3 regions of the Bradyrhizobium sp. 1200_D9_N1_1 genome follow, and region 3 is predicted to be linked to each of the others. Evidence: riboswitches for the same ligand, from Rfam matches in the RefSeq annotation. Region 3 holds a riboswitch; each other region holds the start of a gene.
The links. Region 3 has a riboswitch for S-adenosylmethionine ahead of AB5K84_RS11810 (metallophosphoesterase family protein). Riboswitches for the same ligand answer to the same signal wherever they lie in the genome.
Positions count from the first base shown of each region.

Region 1: it holds a riboswitch for S-adenosylmethionine, as region 3 does, so the genes downstream of both, AB5K84_RS41640 (O-succinylhomoserine sulfhydrylase) here and AB5K84_RS11810 (metallophosphoesterase family protein) in region 3, are expected to answer to the same signal.
Region 2: it holds a riboswitch for S-adenosylmethionine, as region 3 does, so the genes downstream of both, metX (homoserine O-acetyltransferase MetX) here and AB5K84_RS11810 (metallophosphoesterase family protein) in region 3, are expected to answer to the same signal.

Region 1 covers NZ_CP197226.1:8,792,204-8,797,681, forward strand. The annotation lists gene AB5K84_RS41630 (hypothetical protein) at 10-1,062, opposite strand; gene AB5K84_RS41635 (2'-deoxycytidine 5'-triphosphate deaminase) at 1,255-2,391, opposite strand; SAM riboswitch at 2,472-2,551, shown strand; gene AB5K84_RS41640 (O-succinylhomoserine sulfhydrylase) at 2,626-3,813, shown strand; gene AB5K84_RS41645 (SGNH/GDSL hydrolase family protein) at 3,940-4,923, opposite strand; gene AB5K84_RS41650 (SGNH/GDSL hydrolase family protein) at 4,936-5,478, opposite strand, start outside.
Region 2 covers NZ_CP197226.1:8,482,648-8,488,125, reverse strand. The annotation lists gene hisC (histidinol-phosphate transaminase) at 1-505, opposite strand, end outside; gene AB5K84_RS40070 (chorismate mutase) at 538-1,386, opposite strand; SAM riboswitch at 1,590-1,669, shown strand; gene metX (homoserine O-acetyltransferase MetX) at 1,761-2,963, shown strand; gene metW (methionine biosynthesis protein MetW) at 2,965-3,627, shown strand; gene AB5K84_RS40055 (alpha/beta fold hydrolase) at 3,684-4,547, opposite strand; gene AB5K84_RS40050 (NlpC/P60 family protein) at 4,763-5,478, shown strand, end outside.
Region 3 covers NZ_CP197226.1:2,432,211-2,437,688, reverse strand. The annotation lists gene AB5K84_RS11825 (transporter substrate-binding domain-containing protein) at 1-640, shown strand, start outside; gene AB5K84_RS11820 (aspartate/glutamate racemase family protein) at 856-1,584, shown strand; gene AB5K84_RS11815 (hypothetical protein) at 1,630-1,788, opposite strand; gene AB5K84_RS11810 (metallophosphoesterase family protein) at 1,869-2,615, opposite strand; SAM riboswitch at 2,663-2,741, opposite strand; gene AB5K84_RS11805 (carboxylesterase/lipase family protein) at 2,765-4,273, opposite strand; gene AB5K84_RS11800 (MFS transporter) at 4,291-5,478, opposite strand, start outside.

The sequences.
Region 1 (5,478 bases), 6.4 Mb from region 3:
CCGTTCTCGTCACCCAATCGTCCAGACCAGCGGCGGACGGCCGCCTGCGGCCGGGCGCATGCGGATGCCGATATGCCGGCCGCAGCCGGCAGCCAATCCCTCGAACAATCCCTCCAGCACCTTGGCGCAGGCGCGGTGACAATCAGCGACGTCGTCCATCAGCTTCCAGCTCTGCTGGCGGATTTCGAAGGTGCCTTCGGACTGCGTCATCTCAGCATTGTCGTCCTGGGCAGCGAACAGCGCGTTCAGGAACGATGCGAATTCCCTCGCGCCGCCGCGGCTCGTCGCGAGTGCGGCCGCGGCCTCGTCGAAATACTGCATCCCGATCAGCTTGCCGGTGAGATGCAGCAGATAACCGGCGTCCTCCGGGCCGAACAGCTGCACCATCACGGGCGCGGCGGTGCGGACATATTCCATCGCATAGTTGCGATAGGCTTTTTCAAGCCGCGGTTTCGGCCAGCTCGCGACCGGCAGCGCCGGCGCGGTCTTCGCATCGAACGGCGGCGCTTCCAGATGCCGCGCGAACACCAGGCGCTGGTCGAGTTCGAGCGGATGGTCGTATTGATGATAATAGCCTTCGAGCCCGTCCTGGCCGTCGACGCTCTGCTTGGTGCAGACGAAGCCGAGGTGAAGATCTCCGAGCGCAACCCCGTTATTGGCGTGCCAGCCGCGCAGCATCGCGCGTGAGACTTCGCCCGGCACGCCGCAGATCGCGGTGCCCTTCCAGATCCAGCGCGGCGGCGGATAGCGGATCCAGGCCTTGACGTCGCTCTCATACATGTATTCGACATGCACGCCGCCGAGCCAGTTGGAGAGGTAGTGATATTGCGCAGCCGCGACCGCCGGCGGCAGATGGCTGAGCCCGAGCTTTTCCAGCCCCGGCAGGAAGCGCTCCTGCTGCTGACGGCGGAACACGCGGAAGACGAACTCCGCGGCATCCGCGGTGCCGCGCCGCGTGACGACGGTGAGGATAAGGCCGGTGAAATAGGCGTGATAGAGATCGGCGACCGCGCGCCAGCGCTTCCATTGGGCTTCCTGCGCGGAGTCAGCTGCGGCGGTCATGTTCGCTCCCGGCTTGTTGTTTTACGGGAGTGTGTCATCGCGGCTGGGGCGGCGCAACCAGCCACAGACTCGGTGTCATCGCCCGGCGAAGACCGGGCGATCCAGTATTCCAGAGACAGTTATGATTGAATCGAGACGCCGCGGCGTACTGGATGCCCCGGTCGAGCCGGGGCATGACAGTTGGAGATGTCGCTACACCCGAAAATGTTTCGAGAGCTTCAAGCCCTGCGCCTGGTAGTTCGAGCCGATGCGTTGGCCGTACATCGCGTCGGGGCGGGCGAGCATCTTCTCGTAGACGAGGCGGCCAACGATCTGGCCGTGCTCGAGGATGAACGGCACCTCGCGCGAGCGCACCTCCAGCACGGCGCGCGATCCCAACCCGCCGGCACCGGCATAGCCGAAGCCGGGATCGAAGAAGCCGGCATAGTGCACGCGGAATTCGCCGACCAGCGGATCAAAGGGCACCATCTCGGCTGCAAAGTCGGGTGGCACCTGCACGGCCTCTTTCGAGGCGAGGATGTAGAACTCGCCGGGATCGAGGATCAGGCTGCCGTCGGGCCGGGCCGAGATCGGCTCCCAGAAGTCCTCGACGGAATAGCCGGAGCGGCGATCGACATCGACGACGCCGGTGTGGCGCTTGGCACGGTAGCCGACGAAGCCGCTCGCCTTCTCGCCGGAGAGATCGACGGAGACGGCGACGCCGCCGGCCAGATCGGCATCGTCGATGTCGACGAGGCGCTCGGACGCATGCAGCGCATCGAGCTCGTCGGCATTGAGGATGGCGTCACCGGTGCGGAAGCGCACCTGCGACAGGCGCGAGCCCTCGCGCACCAGCACCGGAAATGTCTTCGGGCTGATCTCGGCATAGAGCGGGCCGTGATAGCCGGCGCCGATCATGTCGAAGCGGCGGGTGCCGTCGGCGATCACGCGGGTGAAGACGTCGAGGCGGCCGGTGGAGCTCTTGGGGTTCGCAGCCGCGACGATCTCCGGCGGCAGCGCCAGGCTCTCGAGCAGCGGCACGATGTAGACGCAGTTGGTTTCCAGCACCGCGCCGTCGGCAAGGCTGAACTCGTGCAGCTTCAATTCGTCGATGCGCTCGGCCACCGTGGCGCCGGGACCAGGCAGGAAGCTGGCGCGGACGCGATAGGCGATGTCACCGAGGCGGAGGTCGAGGCTCGCCGGCTGGATCTGGCTTTCGACGAAATCGTATGCGGGCAGGATGAGGCCCGCCTCCGCCATCGCCGCGATCATGCGGTCGGGCAGGATACCATTGGCGTCGGCGGCGATCGTGAAGCTCAACCGGGGGTCCTCGTCAGGGGTCAAACGCATCCGGACGTGCGGGAAATACTAGCCTTTTACGGCTATCCGATGGACGCCTTGACGGAAAGGCCATTGCGGAATATGAGCATCACTTATCCCGTGGTGATTTGAGCCGGCCGGCTTGCAGCCACGTTAAATAAGTCGCTAAACAGGCCGGGGACCTCTGTGATCCCGGCCCGTGGATATATCCAGGCCGGTTTTTTTGTGACCGTTTTCGACGAGACGGTCATGTCGGAGGTACCTATGTCGAAGTCGCCTGCCACTTACCGTCCCGAAACCCGCCTGGTCCATTCCGGCACCCTGCGCTCGCAATTCGGCGAGACGTCGGAGGCGCTGTTCCTGACCCAGGGCTACGTCTACAACAGCGCCGAGGAGTGCGAGGCGCGGTTCAAGGGCGAGGATCCCGGCTTCATCTATTCGCGTTATTCGAACCCGACCATCTCGATGTTCGAGCGCCGCATGATCGAGCTAGAAGGCGCCGAAGCGGCGCGTTCGGCGGCGACCGGCATGGCCGCTGTGACGACCGCGATCCTGGCGCCGCTGAAGACCGGCGACCACGTGGTCGCCTCCCGCGCGCTGTTCGGCTCGTGCCTCTACGTCATTCAGGATCTGTTGCCGCGCTACGGCATCGAAACCACGCTGGTCGACGGCCTCGATCTCGACCAGTGGCAGCGGGCCTTGCGGCCGAACACCAAGACGTTCTTCCTGGAGAGCCCGACCAACCCGACGCTCGACGTGCTCGACATCCCCGGCATCGCCGAGATCGCGCACAAGGGCGGCGCGCGGCTCGTCGTCGACAACGTGTTTGCGACGCCGATCTGGCAGAGCCCGCTCGCGCTCGGGGCCGACGTCGTGGTCTATTCCGCGACCAAGCACATCGACGGCCAGGGCCGCTGCCTCGGCGGCATCATCCTGTCGTCGGAAGCCTTCGTCGCCGAGCACCTCCACAATTTCATGCGCCAGACCGGGCCGTCGATCTCGCCGTTCAACGCCTGGGTCTTGCTTAAGGGCCTGGAGACGCTGGCCGTGCGCGTGCGCGCGCAGACCGACACCGCGGCAAGCGTTGCGGAAGTGCTGGCCGGCCATCCGAAGATCTCGCGATTGATCTATCCCGGCCGCGCCGATCATCCGCAGGCAGCGCTGGTGAAGAAGCAGATGCGCGGCGGCTCGACGCTGGTCGGCTTCGAGGTCAAGGGCGGCAAGGCGGCCGCGTTCCGCGTGCTCAACGAGCTCAAGCTTGCGAAGATCTCGAACAATCTCGGCGACGCCAAGAGCCTCGTCACCCATCCGGCGACCACGACGCATCAGCGCCTGAAGCCGGAAGACCGCGCCGCGCTCGGCATCAGCGAGGGCTTCATCCGCTTCTCCGCGGGGCTGGAGCATGCGGACGATCTGATCGAGGATCTGACGGCGGCGCTGGAGAAGGCGTGAGGCGATCGAGCTCCGTAGGGTGGGCAAAGCGAAGCGTGCCCACCATTCACCACCGAGCTGGCGATAGATGGTGGGCACGGCGCGCGAAGAGCGCGCCTTTGCCCACCCTACGGCTACGCAGCCGAACTACATCGGCCGGTACGCCCGCACGTCCCCGGGCACGTTGACCCCGAGCTTGATCTGGCCGACGGAGCGGATGATGTCGTCGCCGAGGAGCTGGGCAAAGCAGGCGTAGCCCCAATCGTTCATATGCAGGCCGTCGGCAATCACGAAGCTCTCGACCGGGATCGATTGATTCTCGTGCCAGTCGCGCATCACCTCGAAGCGCGGGAAGATGCCGACGTGACGGAGCTCGGCGACCTTGCCGAGCAGCTTCACCATCTTGCCGGCACTCTCCTTGCGCTGGTTGACGGCCGGCGAATATTGCGGATCGACCAGCACGATATCGGCACCGCCGGCGGCCTGGATGCGGGCGATGCCGTCCTCGACCATCTTGGCGGTGTCGCCGGGATCGAGATTGCGCAGCACGGCGTTGGTGCCGACCTGCCAGATCACCATGTCCGGATGCACGTCGATCACCTCCTTCTGGAGGCGCTTCATCATCTCGGGCGCGTCCTCGCCGCCGACGCCGGCATTGATGACGGTGATGTCCGCGGTCGGATATTGCCGGCGCAGCTGCGCCGCAAGACGGTTCGGATAATTGAAATCGGGCGAGCTTGCGCCGTAGCCGGCGGTCGACGACGAGCCGAACGCGACGATCACGACAGGCTTGCCGGCGACGAGCTTGCTTGCGACATGCGGCAGCGACCCCATCGCCTTCGCGCCGCCCTTCGGCGGCAGGCAGGGGACGCGGTTGAAGACATCACCGGCGGATTTCGCGACCTGCTTCACCTTGTCGATGGCGCGCGCGGTGATGCTGCGCTGTTCGGGAGACGTCGCGGCGACGGTGGTCTGGGAGGGCGATGCCGGAGCGGGATTAGCGGCCTGCGCGGGCGCGGGCGTTGCCTGCGCCTGCGCGCGCGACTGCGAAACAGGAGTCAGCAACAGCAGCGCCGCCGCCACGGGTGCAGCCAGCCATGACGTCAGGCAAAAAGGGCGGATAGAACTCATTAACACTAGACCTCAATTTTGCTGCTGGGCCGGCCCCAGATGGGCTGCGTCGATCACGAACTGTGCCAACGCCCGGCCAAGGCAATCGTGGACCTGTTTCGCGAGCTCAGGCCCGCGGGACGGGCTGAACAGGTCGAACTGACCCTGATCATTCCACTGCCGCATGATCGCGAAACGGTCGAACAGCGGGATGTCGTGCTCCTGTGCCACCACCCGCATATTGTCGAGATAGGGCGGCACCGAGATCATGGTTTCGGTACGCGGGCTGTACTGCAAGTTCATCAACACGACGTCAGCCCCTGCATTTTGCAATGCGGAAACCCCTCCGGTCACCGCACCGCGAAAATCGTCGGGATCGATTGCTCGGATAGCATCCACGGTCCCGGTCTGCCAGATGACCAAAGTAGGCCTTTTTGCTTCCATCAGCTTAACGAAGCTGGCGGCCGCCTCCTCTGCCGTCTTCTTGCTCTGTATTTCTACGGAGACGTGCACAACTTCCGATGGCGACAGCTTGTCCTTCAAAATGACCTGCATGCGTGCCGGATAGGAAGCGTC
Region 2 (5,478 bases), 6.1 Mb from region 3:
ACGGAATATAGGTGCCGGTCGGGTTGTTCGGATTGGCGAGCCACACCAGCTTCGTCTTCGGCGTCACGGCCTTGAGGATGGCGTCGACGTCGCAGGTGAGGTTCTTCTCCTGTGCAATGACGTTCCTGGCGCCGACCGCCATGGTGGCGATCGGGTAGACCAGGAAGCCGTGGGTGGTGGAGATCGCCTCGTCGCCCTGGCCGAGATAGGTGTGGGCGAGCAGGTTGAGGATCTCGTCAGAGCCGGCGCCGCAGATGATGCGGTTGGGGTCGAGGCCGAAGGTGCGGCCGATGGCTTCGCGCAGCACCCGCGAGGTGCCTTCCGGATAGTCTTCCAGATGATCAGCCACCTTCTTGAAGGCCTCGATCGCCTTGGGTGAGGGGCCGAACGGCGTCTCGTTGGCCGAGAGCTTGAACACCTTGCGGCCCGGCTCCGGCACCGGGCTCTTGCCGGGCGTGTAGGGCGCAATATCGAGAATGCCGGGGTTCGGCACGGGGCAGGACATCTTCAACTCCGGAATGGCAGGCGGCTCGTAACTTACGATTTCGACCCGGTCGGGGGCACCGTATAGCGCGTCGCGTGGCTGCCGACGAGGGCCGTGGAGCGCACCGAGGCCCCCGCCTCGATCAGGGCAGCCTTGATCTTGTCGATGCTGCTCGCGCTCGTGACCGAGACCAGCAGCGCGGCGCCATCGAAGGCGGTATCGGGCACCGCCACGATGTCGGCGAGCGGCGACAGCGCCCGCGCGATCTCGGCATTCCATCCCGAGACGCGCACGCTGAAAGTCTCCACCTCCGTCACCAGGGCACTGTCGGCGACGCGTGAGATCGCGAACACGGGCAGCGCGGCCGGATGGTCGGCACGCTCGACGAAGGGCAGCCGCGCGATGATCTTCGGTGCGCCTTCTGCTTCCAGCTCCAGCCACCACGGGGTGCGGCTGGAAGTCGCCGAGACCAGCGCCAGATCGCCCTTGGATTTCGCGACCGCCTCGACCGCGGCCTGCGCGCTGAAATGCGCGACGTAAGGCACGGTGAAGCCGAAATGGAATCGCACGGAATCGCGCATCGCGGGCTCGCTCACCGAGATGTCGGCATGCACCGCGAACGGCGCCTGCACGTAAGTGAACGTCGCGATGATGACGCGCCAGATGCTCTCGACCGTGTCGAGCGGCAGGATGCCGCGATGGCGCTCCACGATCCGCCGCATCATGTCGGCCTCGCGCGCAGGCCGGAACGCCGAGCCCACCTCCTGGGTCTGCTTCACCTGGATCAGGCGGTCGATGATGTCGCCGCGCTGCATCAGGAGGCGATGCATGCCCTCGTCGATCGCGTCGATCTCCTTGCGCAATTCCTGCAACGATGGTGGCGCGGGCGGACGTTGGGACATATCTGGCAAGTGCTGTTGAGAGGCGTTCCAATGCGGGTCCATCAGGTCGGACCCGCCGCGGTCGATGTCTTGATTAGGCAGTCGGAGCGGCGAAAGCAAAGAGAAATGCAAAGGGAAATCGGGCCTTTTCGGCTGACGCGACGGGGACGAATTTGGTCAATCAGGACCGTATCTTGACGAAAACCGTCCAAGCCGTTAAGTTTTGCCTGTTCCGTGGTCATTTGAGCCGGCCGGCTTGCAGCCACGTTAAAAAACTCGCTAAACAGGCCGGGGACGCTTCCGATCCCGGCCGAACCTATCGTTCAGGCCGGGTTTTTTATGGCCTGATGCAAGTAGCGGTCTGAAGTCCGATCGCAAACGAGGTCGATGGTCAGATGGTTGGCGTCACGTCGATATCCAGTCCCGCGATCAGTGCCGATGAGCGGTCGCATGAGGTGGATCATCCGAGCTCGCTCGTCGCGCATTTCGGCGCTGATCAGCCGTTGCCGCTCGACTGCGGCATAGATCTCACCCCGTTCCAGATCGCCTACCAGACCTATGGCGAGCTCAACGCGGACCGCTCCAACGCGATCCTGATCTGCCATGCGCTGACCGGCGACCAGCATGTCGCCAATGTGCACCCCGTCACCGGCAAGCCCGGCTGGTGGGAAACCCTCGTCGGTGCGGGCCGTCCGCTCGATCCGAGCCAATACTTCATCATCTGCGCCAATGTGATCGGTGGCTGCATGGGCTCGACCGGGCCGGCCTCGATCAATCCCGCGACCGGCAAAGTGTGGGGCCTGGATTTCCCGGTCATCACCATCCCCGACATGGTTCGCGCGCAGGCGATGCTGATCGACCGGCTCGGCATCGACACGCTGTTCGCGGTGGTCGGCGGCTCGATGGGCGGCATGCAGGTGCTGCAATGGACGGCGGCCTACCCCGAGCGCGTGTATTCCGCGCTGGCAATTGCCTGCTCGACGCGGCACTCGGCGCAGAACATCGCCTTTCACGAGCTCGGTCGCCAGGCTGTGATGGCCGATCCCGACTGGCACAATGGCGGCTACGCCGATCGCGGCATCCATCCGCATCGCGGCCTTGCGGTCGCACGGATGGCGGCGCACATCACCTATCTCTCCGACGCGGCGCTGCATCGCAAGTTCGGCCGGCGCATGCAGGACCGCGACCTGCCGACCTTCTCGTTCGACGCCGACTTCCAGGTCGAGTCCTATCTGCGCTACCAAGGCTCGTCCTTTGTCGAGCGCTTCGACGCCAACTCCTATCTCTATCTAACGCGCGCGATGGACTATTTCGACATCGCCGGCGACCATGGCGGCGTGCTGGCGAAGGCGTTCGCGGGCATCAAGACGCGCTTCTGCGTGGTCTCTTTCACCAGCGACTGGCTGTTTCCGACCTCGGAATCGCGCGCGTTGGTGCATGCGCTGAATGCGTCGAGCGCGCGGGTGTCGTTCGCCGAGATCGAGACCGATCGCGGCCATGACGCCTTCCTGCTCGACGTGCCCGAATTCTTCGACATCGCCCGCGCCTTCCTGGAATCGGCCGGCAAGGCGCGCGGACTCAACGGCAGGGGTGGCTAGGATGTCAGTGCAGGAAGTGCTGCCGCTGGGCGGCCTTAGCGCGGAACAGTCCGGTCATTTTCGCGCCGACCATCTGCTCGTCGCCGAGATGGTCAAGCCGGGCTCCAAGGTGCTCGATGTCGGCTGCGGTGACGGTGATCTGCTCCAGCTTCTGGAGACCCGCGGCATCGACGGTCGCGGCATCGAATTGTCGCGCGAGGGCGTCAACCGCTGCGTCGCCAAGGGCCTCGCGGTGGTGCAGGGCGACGCCGATACCGACCTCGTGAACTATCCCGATGATGCCTTCGACTACGTGATCCTGTCGCAGACGCTCCAGGCGACGCGGCAGCCGCGTGTGGTGTTGGAAAATCTCCTGCGCATCGGCCGCCGCGCCATCGTCTCGTTCCCGAACTTCGGCTTCTGGAAGATGCGGCTCCAACTCCTGATCGGCGGCCACATGCCGCGCACCGAGAACCTGCCGGCGACCTGGTACGACACCGCCAACATCCACTTCTGCACCATCAAGGATTTCGTCGAGCTCTGCGACGAGATCAACGTCAAGATGGAACGCTCGGTGGCGCTCGATCTCTATGGCCGCCCGGTGCCGCTGAACCTGCCCTGGTGGGTGTGGAATATGTTCGGCGAGCAGGGCGTGTTTCTGCTCACGCGCGGGCAGGGGAAGTGACGCCGTAGGCGTCATTCCGGGTTCGCTCTTCGAGCGCCCCGGAATGACAGGGTAAACTATTGCGCCGCCACCGACCTCGGATCGCGCGCCGGCCAGCGACCTGCTTCCACCAGCGTGACGAACCGCTCCACGGTCTCGTTGAACAGCGCGGGCTCCTCGAGGTTGAGCACGTGCCCCGACTTCGGAAACATCGCGAGGCCCGCGGCCGGAAGATGCTTCTTCAGGAACAGGCTCGGCCCGACGCAAGGGTCATCCTCGTCGCCACAGATGATCAGCGCCGGCGTCGCGACGCCCCTGATCGCGTCCGTCATGGTGTAGATCGAGGGACGGCCGCCCTGGAAGCCGCGCATCGTGCGCGCCGATCCCCTGGCATCGTGCCGCGCCAGCGCGGCGTAGAAATCGGCGTGGCCGCGTGGGTCCTTGACCAGGAAGGGAATCCGGCTCGGTGCCTCGCGTGTGACTTTTGCCACCTCCGTGGAGCCGAGCGTCTCGAACTGCTCGGCATTGGCGCGGCATTGCCTGCGCCAGGCGTCGAGATGTTCGATCTCCGAGCCGGAGCCGACGCCGGCGAGCGTCATCGACAGCGCCCGCTGCGGCGCGTTCAGTCCGATTTGAAGCGACGAATAAGCGCCCATCGAGAGCCCGACGAGATGCGCGCGATCGATCCCGAGATGATCGAGCACCGCGAGCGCGTCGGTGTAGAAATGCGTGTAGGTGTAGACCTCGCCCTCAGGCACGTCCGACGGCGTGTAGCCGCGCGCCGAATAGGTGATGCAGCGGTGGCCGCGCGAGAAGTAGCGGATCTGCGGCTCCCAATTGGTGTAGTCGGCCGCGAACTCGTGCAGGAAAATAATCGGCGTTCCCTGGCCAGCTTCCTCGAAATAGATGCGGACGTCGTCCCTGGTCGTGGCGTGGGGCATTAACCGTTTCCCTCTCTTCTAGCCGCAGGTGGAGGATCGCAGTTAATGCTGTTGTCCGCAATGCGGCAGCGTCAGGCCGGCACCGACACAAAATCAACTCAGCTATTCACCGGCACGGTGTCTTTTTCTCGCCACATGGGGCGGCTTAACGGCCCGAGGGATGTCGGCCGCGCACGGGCCGGCTGGGAAGTGGGGGTGTCAACGAAGGATGACTAATGTTCGAGTTGTTTGCGTCTCGCCTGTCGCGTTGTGTTGTCGCGCTGGCGCTGTTCTTCGCGGCGGTCGCCGCGTTCTCGTCTCCGGCCTCGGCACGGCCGCATCGTCATAGCGCAGAGCGGCACGCTTACGCGCATCACGCCAGCAGATATCATCATTACCGGCACCAGGCCCGCAGCTCGCGCTTCGAGCGCAGCGCGGCGCAGTTGCAGGCCGGCGGATTCATGGACACGCAGGCCAGCTACGATCCGAACGCCAATAGCGGCGGCATGGGTGACACGCGCTATCTGAGCGGTGGTGACATGGCCATCGGTGGAAACGTGAGCCGCGCCGGCAAAGTGAGCCGCGCCCGTAACATGAGCCACGCTGTCAACAACAGCAGCGCCAGCGACAATGGCAGCGCCGGCAACATGGGTATGAGCAGCGGCTTCGGCGGCGGATCGGGCCTCGTGTCCGAGGCGCGCCGCTATCTCGGCGGCAACCCGACCGGGCGTGGCAGCCTGTGGTGCGCGCGCTTCATGAACATGGTGCTTGAGAAGACCGGCCACCGGGGCACCGGCTCGGACATGGCGAATTCGTTCGCGCGTTACGGCACGCGTGTCTCCGGCCCGCAGGTCGGTGCCATCGCGGTGATGTCGCGCGGCGGCCGGGGCGGCCACGTTGGCATCATCACCGGCGTCGACGCGCAGGGAAATCCGATCATGATCTCCGGCAA
Region 3 (5,478 bases):
CTGCATCGACATGGCGAACGACATCGCCGGCAAGCTCGGTGCCAAGGTCGAGACGTTGGAATCGACCTGGGGCAACCAGATCCTGGATCTCCAGGCCGAGAAGATCGACCTTGCCTTCGCCGTGAACCCGACACCGGAGCGCTCGCTGGTCATCGACTTTTCCACGCCCATCCTGGTGCACTCCTTCACCGTCATCACCAAGAAGGGTTTTGCCAAGCCGCAAACCTGGGCCGAGCTGAACAAGCCCGAGGTCAAGATCGCCGTCGACATCGGCTCGACCCACGAGACGATCGCGCGCCGCTATTGCCCGAAGGCGACGATCCTCGGCTTCAAGGAGCGCAACGAGGCGATCCTCGCCGTCGCAACCGGACGCGCGGACTGCAACATTTCGCTGGCGGTGCTTTCGGTCGCGACCTTGAAGAAGAACCCGACGCTCGGTGAGCTCGCGGTGCCACGTCCGCTGCTTACGCTGCCGACCAATATGGGCATCCGCGCCGAAAGCGACCGGCGCTACAAGGACTTCCTCAGCGCCTGGGCCGACTACAACCGCTCGCTGGGCCAGACCCGCGAATGGATGTTGAAGGGTTTCGAAGCCGTAGGTCTCGGCGCGGACGACATTCCCGGCGAAGTGCAGTTCTGAGCGCCAATCCGCGATGTATGTCTGGGGATTCGCGGTGCTCAAGCCGTACCGGAGCCCGCGTCGGCTTCATGAATGATGGCGTCATGGCCGGGATCGGTACGCCAGAGGAGATGATCCGCCAGCCGCGCAGCGAACGGCGGAAGTCCCTCCTCAGCCGGTTTCACGAAACGCATTAGACTGCCGGCCACGACCATCCCGAATCGGTGGGACGAACCATGAAACTCCGCGGCGGCTTCACGAATTACGGCGAGACGATCGGCATTCTGATGCTCGATACCCGCTTCCCGCGCCCGCGCGGCGACATCGGCAACGCGCTCTCCTACGACTTCCCGGTGCGCTACAAGATCGTGCGCGGCGCGCACGCCACAAGGATCATGGGCGACCAGCCCGATCCGACCCTGCTCGAGCCGTTCATCGCCGCGGCCCGCGAATTGGAAGCCGACGGCGTCAAAGCGATAACGACGAGTTGCGGCTTCCTCGCGCCGTTCCAGAAGCAGCTCGCGGCTGCCGTGAACATCCCGGTCTTCACCTCGAGCCTGATCCAGGCGCCGCTGATCCACGCCATGCTGCCGCCCGGCAAGGTCATCGGCATCTTCACCGAACGCGGCCACCACATGAACGAAGGGCACTTCCGCGGCGTCGGCTGGTCGCCGGACGACATTCTCGTTCAAATCCAGGGCATGAAGCCCGATGCGCAGTTTCCCGCAACCTACATTCTCGGCCGCGAAGAGCTGGACACTGACGTGCTGCGCGCCGAGATGATCGAGATGACGGAAGCCTTCATGGCGTCCTGCAAAAATCCCGGCGCGATCCTGTTCGAGTGCACCAACATGTGCCCATTCTCGCGGGACGTCGCCGAGGTGTCGGGTCTGCCGGTGTTCGACATCAATACCCTGATCAACTTCTTCCATCGCGCGGCCCATCCCGTGCCGTTCCTGCGCTGAACCAGCCGGGACAGGCGGCGAGGCGCGCGATGAACGCGCAGGAGCCTAAAATAAGGCGGCGTTGACAGCCTGTCCGTAGATCATTGCAGCAACGAGTGAGAGCAGCAGGCCCGCTCCCGAGAATATGACGACGACTTTCAGAGTCTCGACATCGACATTGGTTCCCGTCGCGCGGGATATTGCTCTTGCCAGTGCAGCAATCATCGCCAGCTCCGAAGCGGGCCGCGCGGAAGCGAGGCCTCACTTCATCTAGCGTTACTCGGCGCATTCGCGTGTGAAGCAGATTACAGGTGATCCCGCTGCACCCAGCCCGTTGCAATCGCGCTCGCCCAGGTGAGCATTCCCCTGGCCCGCGCCAATGCTGCCATGGCCGTGGTGTCGTAGGCCACGTAGCGGAGCGTCGCGGACCAGCCTCTGTTGGCATGCTCCAGAATTGCGTAACACGCATGAGGGGTGCCGACCTCGACCACGTAGGGAACGGGCATCTTCCCGTCGTAACCGGGCAATCCAACGCTGCCGGGATTGACGACCAGCCGGCCATCCTTCAGACGCACCACGCGCGGAATGTGCGTGTGTGCGCACAGGATGATCTCGGCGTCGATCCCCTCGGCGCCGGCCTCAATAGAATCAATCCGGCTCGGACGCGGGCAGCCGTCGCCCGCGATGTGGTCGAGCCAGAACGCAGCATCATTCCCTGGCGATCCATGGCACAGGAACGCCCGCCCCCTATACATGAGCGTGGACGGCATGCTTGCCATCCACTCGAAATGCTTGCGTTCGAGCTCTCGGAAATCGCTGCGCGCCGATGTGCCGGCCTGCCACAGCTCCACGAGAATGCGGTCCTGATCGCCCTTGATGGACGGAAAGCCTCGCTCCATCAGCAGGTCAGCCGTTCGGGCCGCTTCGAGCGGACCGCTAACATGGTCGCCCAGGTTCACGACCTCGTTGATGCCGAGCGCAGCAATGTCCGCAAGGACGGCTTCGAGCGCCGGACGATTTCCGTGCACATCCGCGATGGCAGCAAATTTCACTTGGCCTCTCCATTCGAGATGGCCGACGATTCACCCAATGCGGGACGATGCAGGGATAGCGGGTCTCTTTAGCTGCATTTTTAGAAGCGCCCGCAAGCTGAGGATCAAATCGGCGCTGGACGAACGCTTACATGACCAAGGTGCTGCGATCAACCGATCTTCGCTCGCGCGGCCGGAGCCTGCGGCGCGCCGCGTTGGGCCGACAGCTCCGCCCACAGGCGGGAGCGCACGCCTTCATTGAGAGGCACAATGTGGAACGGCTGGCCGAAGATTGCGAGCGGCTCCTTGGCCGGCTCGAACCGCGGCCAGGCTTCCGCGATGTCGGGCGCGCCGGATGTGACGAAGCGCAGCACGCTTGCCTGAAACCGCGCGGCGACCTCGATATCCTCGGGCGTCATCGGCCCGCCCTTGCGCTTCAGGATCGGGCGGTCGATGAAATCCGGCGGGTGCGCCCAGAGGCAGGCATTGTCGGCACCGTGGGTCGGCCCCTGCGACAGGAACGGCTCCAGCGCCGGGCGATGGTCGAACCGGCTCAGCCACACCGCGCCGCCAGCCGCGGCATGAAGCCGCGCAAGATCTGCCATGGGGCGATGCCAGAACGCGTCGGACAGCAGCGCCTCGTACGGATCCTCGTCGACGCGCGCTGTGGCGCGGTAATACGCCAGCAGACGTTGCCAGCCGGCATCGCCGACTGCGGCGCGCACTTGTCGTTCGGTGGTGCGGATCATCGCGGCCGGCGGCGTGCTCTTCAGGAACATCACCATCTCGTCGCGGCAGGAGCCGAGCCAGAGCGGAATGTCGCGCAAGGTTCCTTCGGCGAAGACGTCCCGCGGCTCGCGCGGAATCACGATTCCATCGAGCACCGGGCCGAACACGGTGCCTTGTTCGGTCTCGTCCGCAAGCCTGCGACTGACGCGCTCCACCGCCGCGAAGAGCTTTGGCAGTGGCAAAGAGGCAATCGCGGTTGGGTCGTGCGCTAATTCGAGCTCGGCAAGCACGCGGCGTGCAACGTCGTCGGCATGATCGGCGCTCATGATGTTCCGCCCGGGCGCGCTGAGCGCGAGGGCGCGAATGAACTTGCCTCTGGCCTGCGGCAGGGTTGCGAGCGCGATCACCATCGAGGCGCCGGCCGACTGGCCGGACAGCGTGATCGCGTCAGGATCGCCGCCGAAATCCGCGATATTGGCGCGCACCCAGTCGAGGGCGGCGAGCGAATCCGAGATCGCGAGGTTGTTGGCCTCGCCGAGCCCAAGGCGATGCAATTGCAGGAATCCGAGCGGGCCGAGCCGGTAGTTGATGGTGACGATCACCGCCGGACCGTGCGCGGCGAGGAATGCGCCGTCATAGTCGGCGCCGCCGCCGGTGACGAAGGCGCCGCCATGGATGAAGACCAGCACCGGCAGCGGCCGATCGGCCTCTGCACGCGTCCAGATGTTCAGGCTGAGACAGGCAGCCTCGTCCGCATGATCGAGATGGCCCGGCTGCGGCGCGTAAGCACCGTAGCCCGTGCAGCGGAGCGGCTCCGTCCACGCTTTCGGCGGCATTGCCTTGGCAAAGCGCGGCGCGGTTGCGAACGGCACGCCCTTGAAGGCACGCATACCGGCCTGCGTGGTGCCGACGACGGGGCCACTCGTGGTCTGAACTGCGCTGGTCAGCATGCGTGCCTCGTCTTCACTCAAGCGCGCCGCTTGCCGAGATCGGCGATGTCGACGGTGTGGGTTTCGCGCGCCGTCGCCGCAGCGGCTGCCGAGATCACGCAGCAGCAGGCGACGAAGATCGCGACGGGGACCCAGCCGTTCTGCCCCTCCCCGACCAGGCTCGCGCTCACCAGCGGCGTGAAGCCGGCGACGAGAAAGCCGAGCTGCGTGCCGATCGCGGTGCCGGAATAGCGCACGCGCGCCTCGAACATCTCGGCGTAGAACGACGGCCAGATCGCGTTCGGCGCGGCGTAGACGATGCCGGACAGGATCATCGCGGCGGCGAAGATCGCGATCGTGTTGCCTGACGTCACCAGCATGAAGTACGGGAACAGCAGCACCGCGCAGCCGAGCACGCCGCCGATGAACACCGGCTTGCGGCCGATCTTGTCGGCGAGCAGGGCCCAGAGCGGCTGGGTGAGCAGCGCCGTGACGTTGCCGAGCACGCCGGCCCACAGCATGGTCGGGCGCGCGACGCCGAACTTGCTGGTGGCATAGCCGAGTTGGAACACGGCGGTCATCGTGCTCACGGTCGCGATCAGCGCGCAGACGATGACGCGCAGCACGTCGGGCCAGTAGTCGCGCAGCAGGGCGACGACGGGGAAGCGCGCAACTTGCGCCTTGCCCTTGATGTCTTCGAACACGGGCGTTTCCGGCATGGTCCGCCGCACCAGGTAGGCGACCAGCAGCACCAGAGCGGAAAGCAGGAACGGAACGCGCCAGCCCCAGCTCAGAAGCTGGTCCTCCGGCAGGCTCGATACCGGAATGAATACCAGCGTCGCCAGGATCGCACCGGCCTGGGTGCCGCTCAGGGTCCAGCTCGTGAAGAAGGCGCGGTTGGAGTTGGCCGAATGCTCCAGCGTCAGCGAGTTCGCCCCGCTCTGCTCGCCGGCGGCCGAGAGGCCCTGTAACAGGCGAAGCAGCGTCAGGATGACGGGCGCGGCATTGCCGATCGCCTTGGCATCCGGCAACAGGCCGATCGCAAGCGTCGAGCCACCCATCAGTACCAGTGTGAACAGCAGCACCGTCTTGCGACCAATGCGGTCGCCGAAATGGCCGAGGATGACGGCGCCGACGGGGCGCGCGATGTAGCCGATGCCGAAGCTGAGGAGCGCGAGCAGCGTCCCGGTCGAGGGATCGACATTGGCGAAGAACACTTTTGGAAA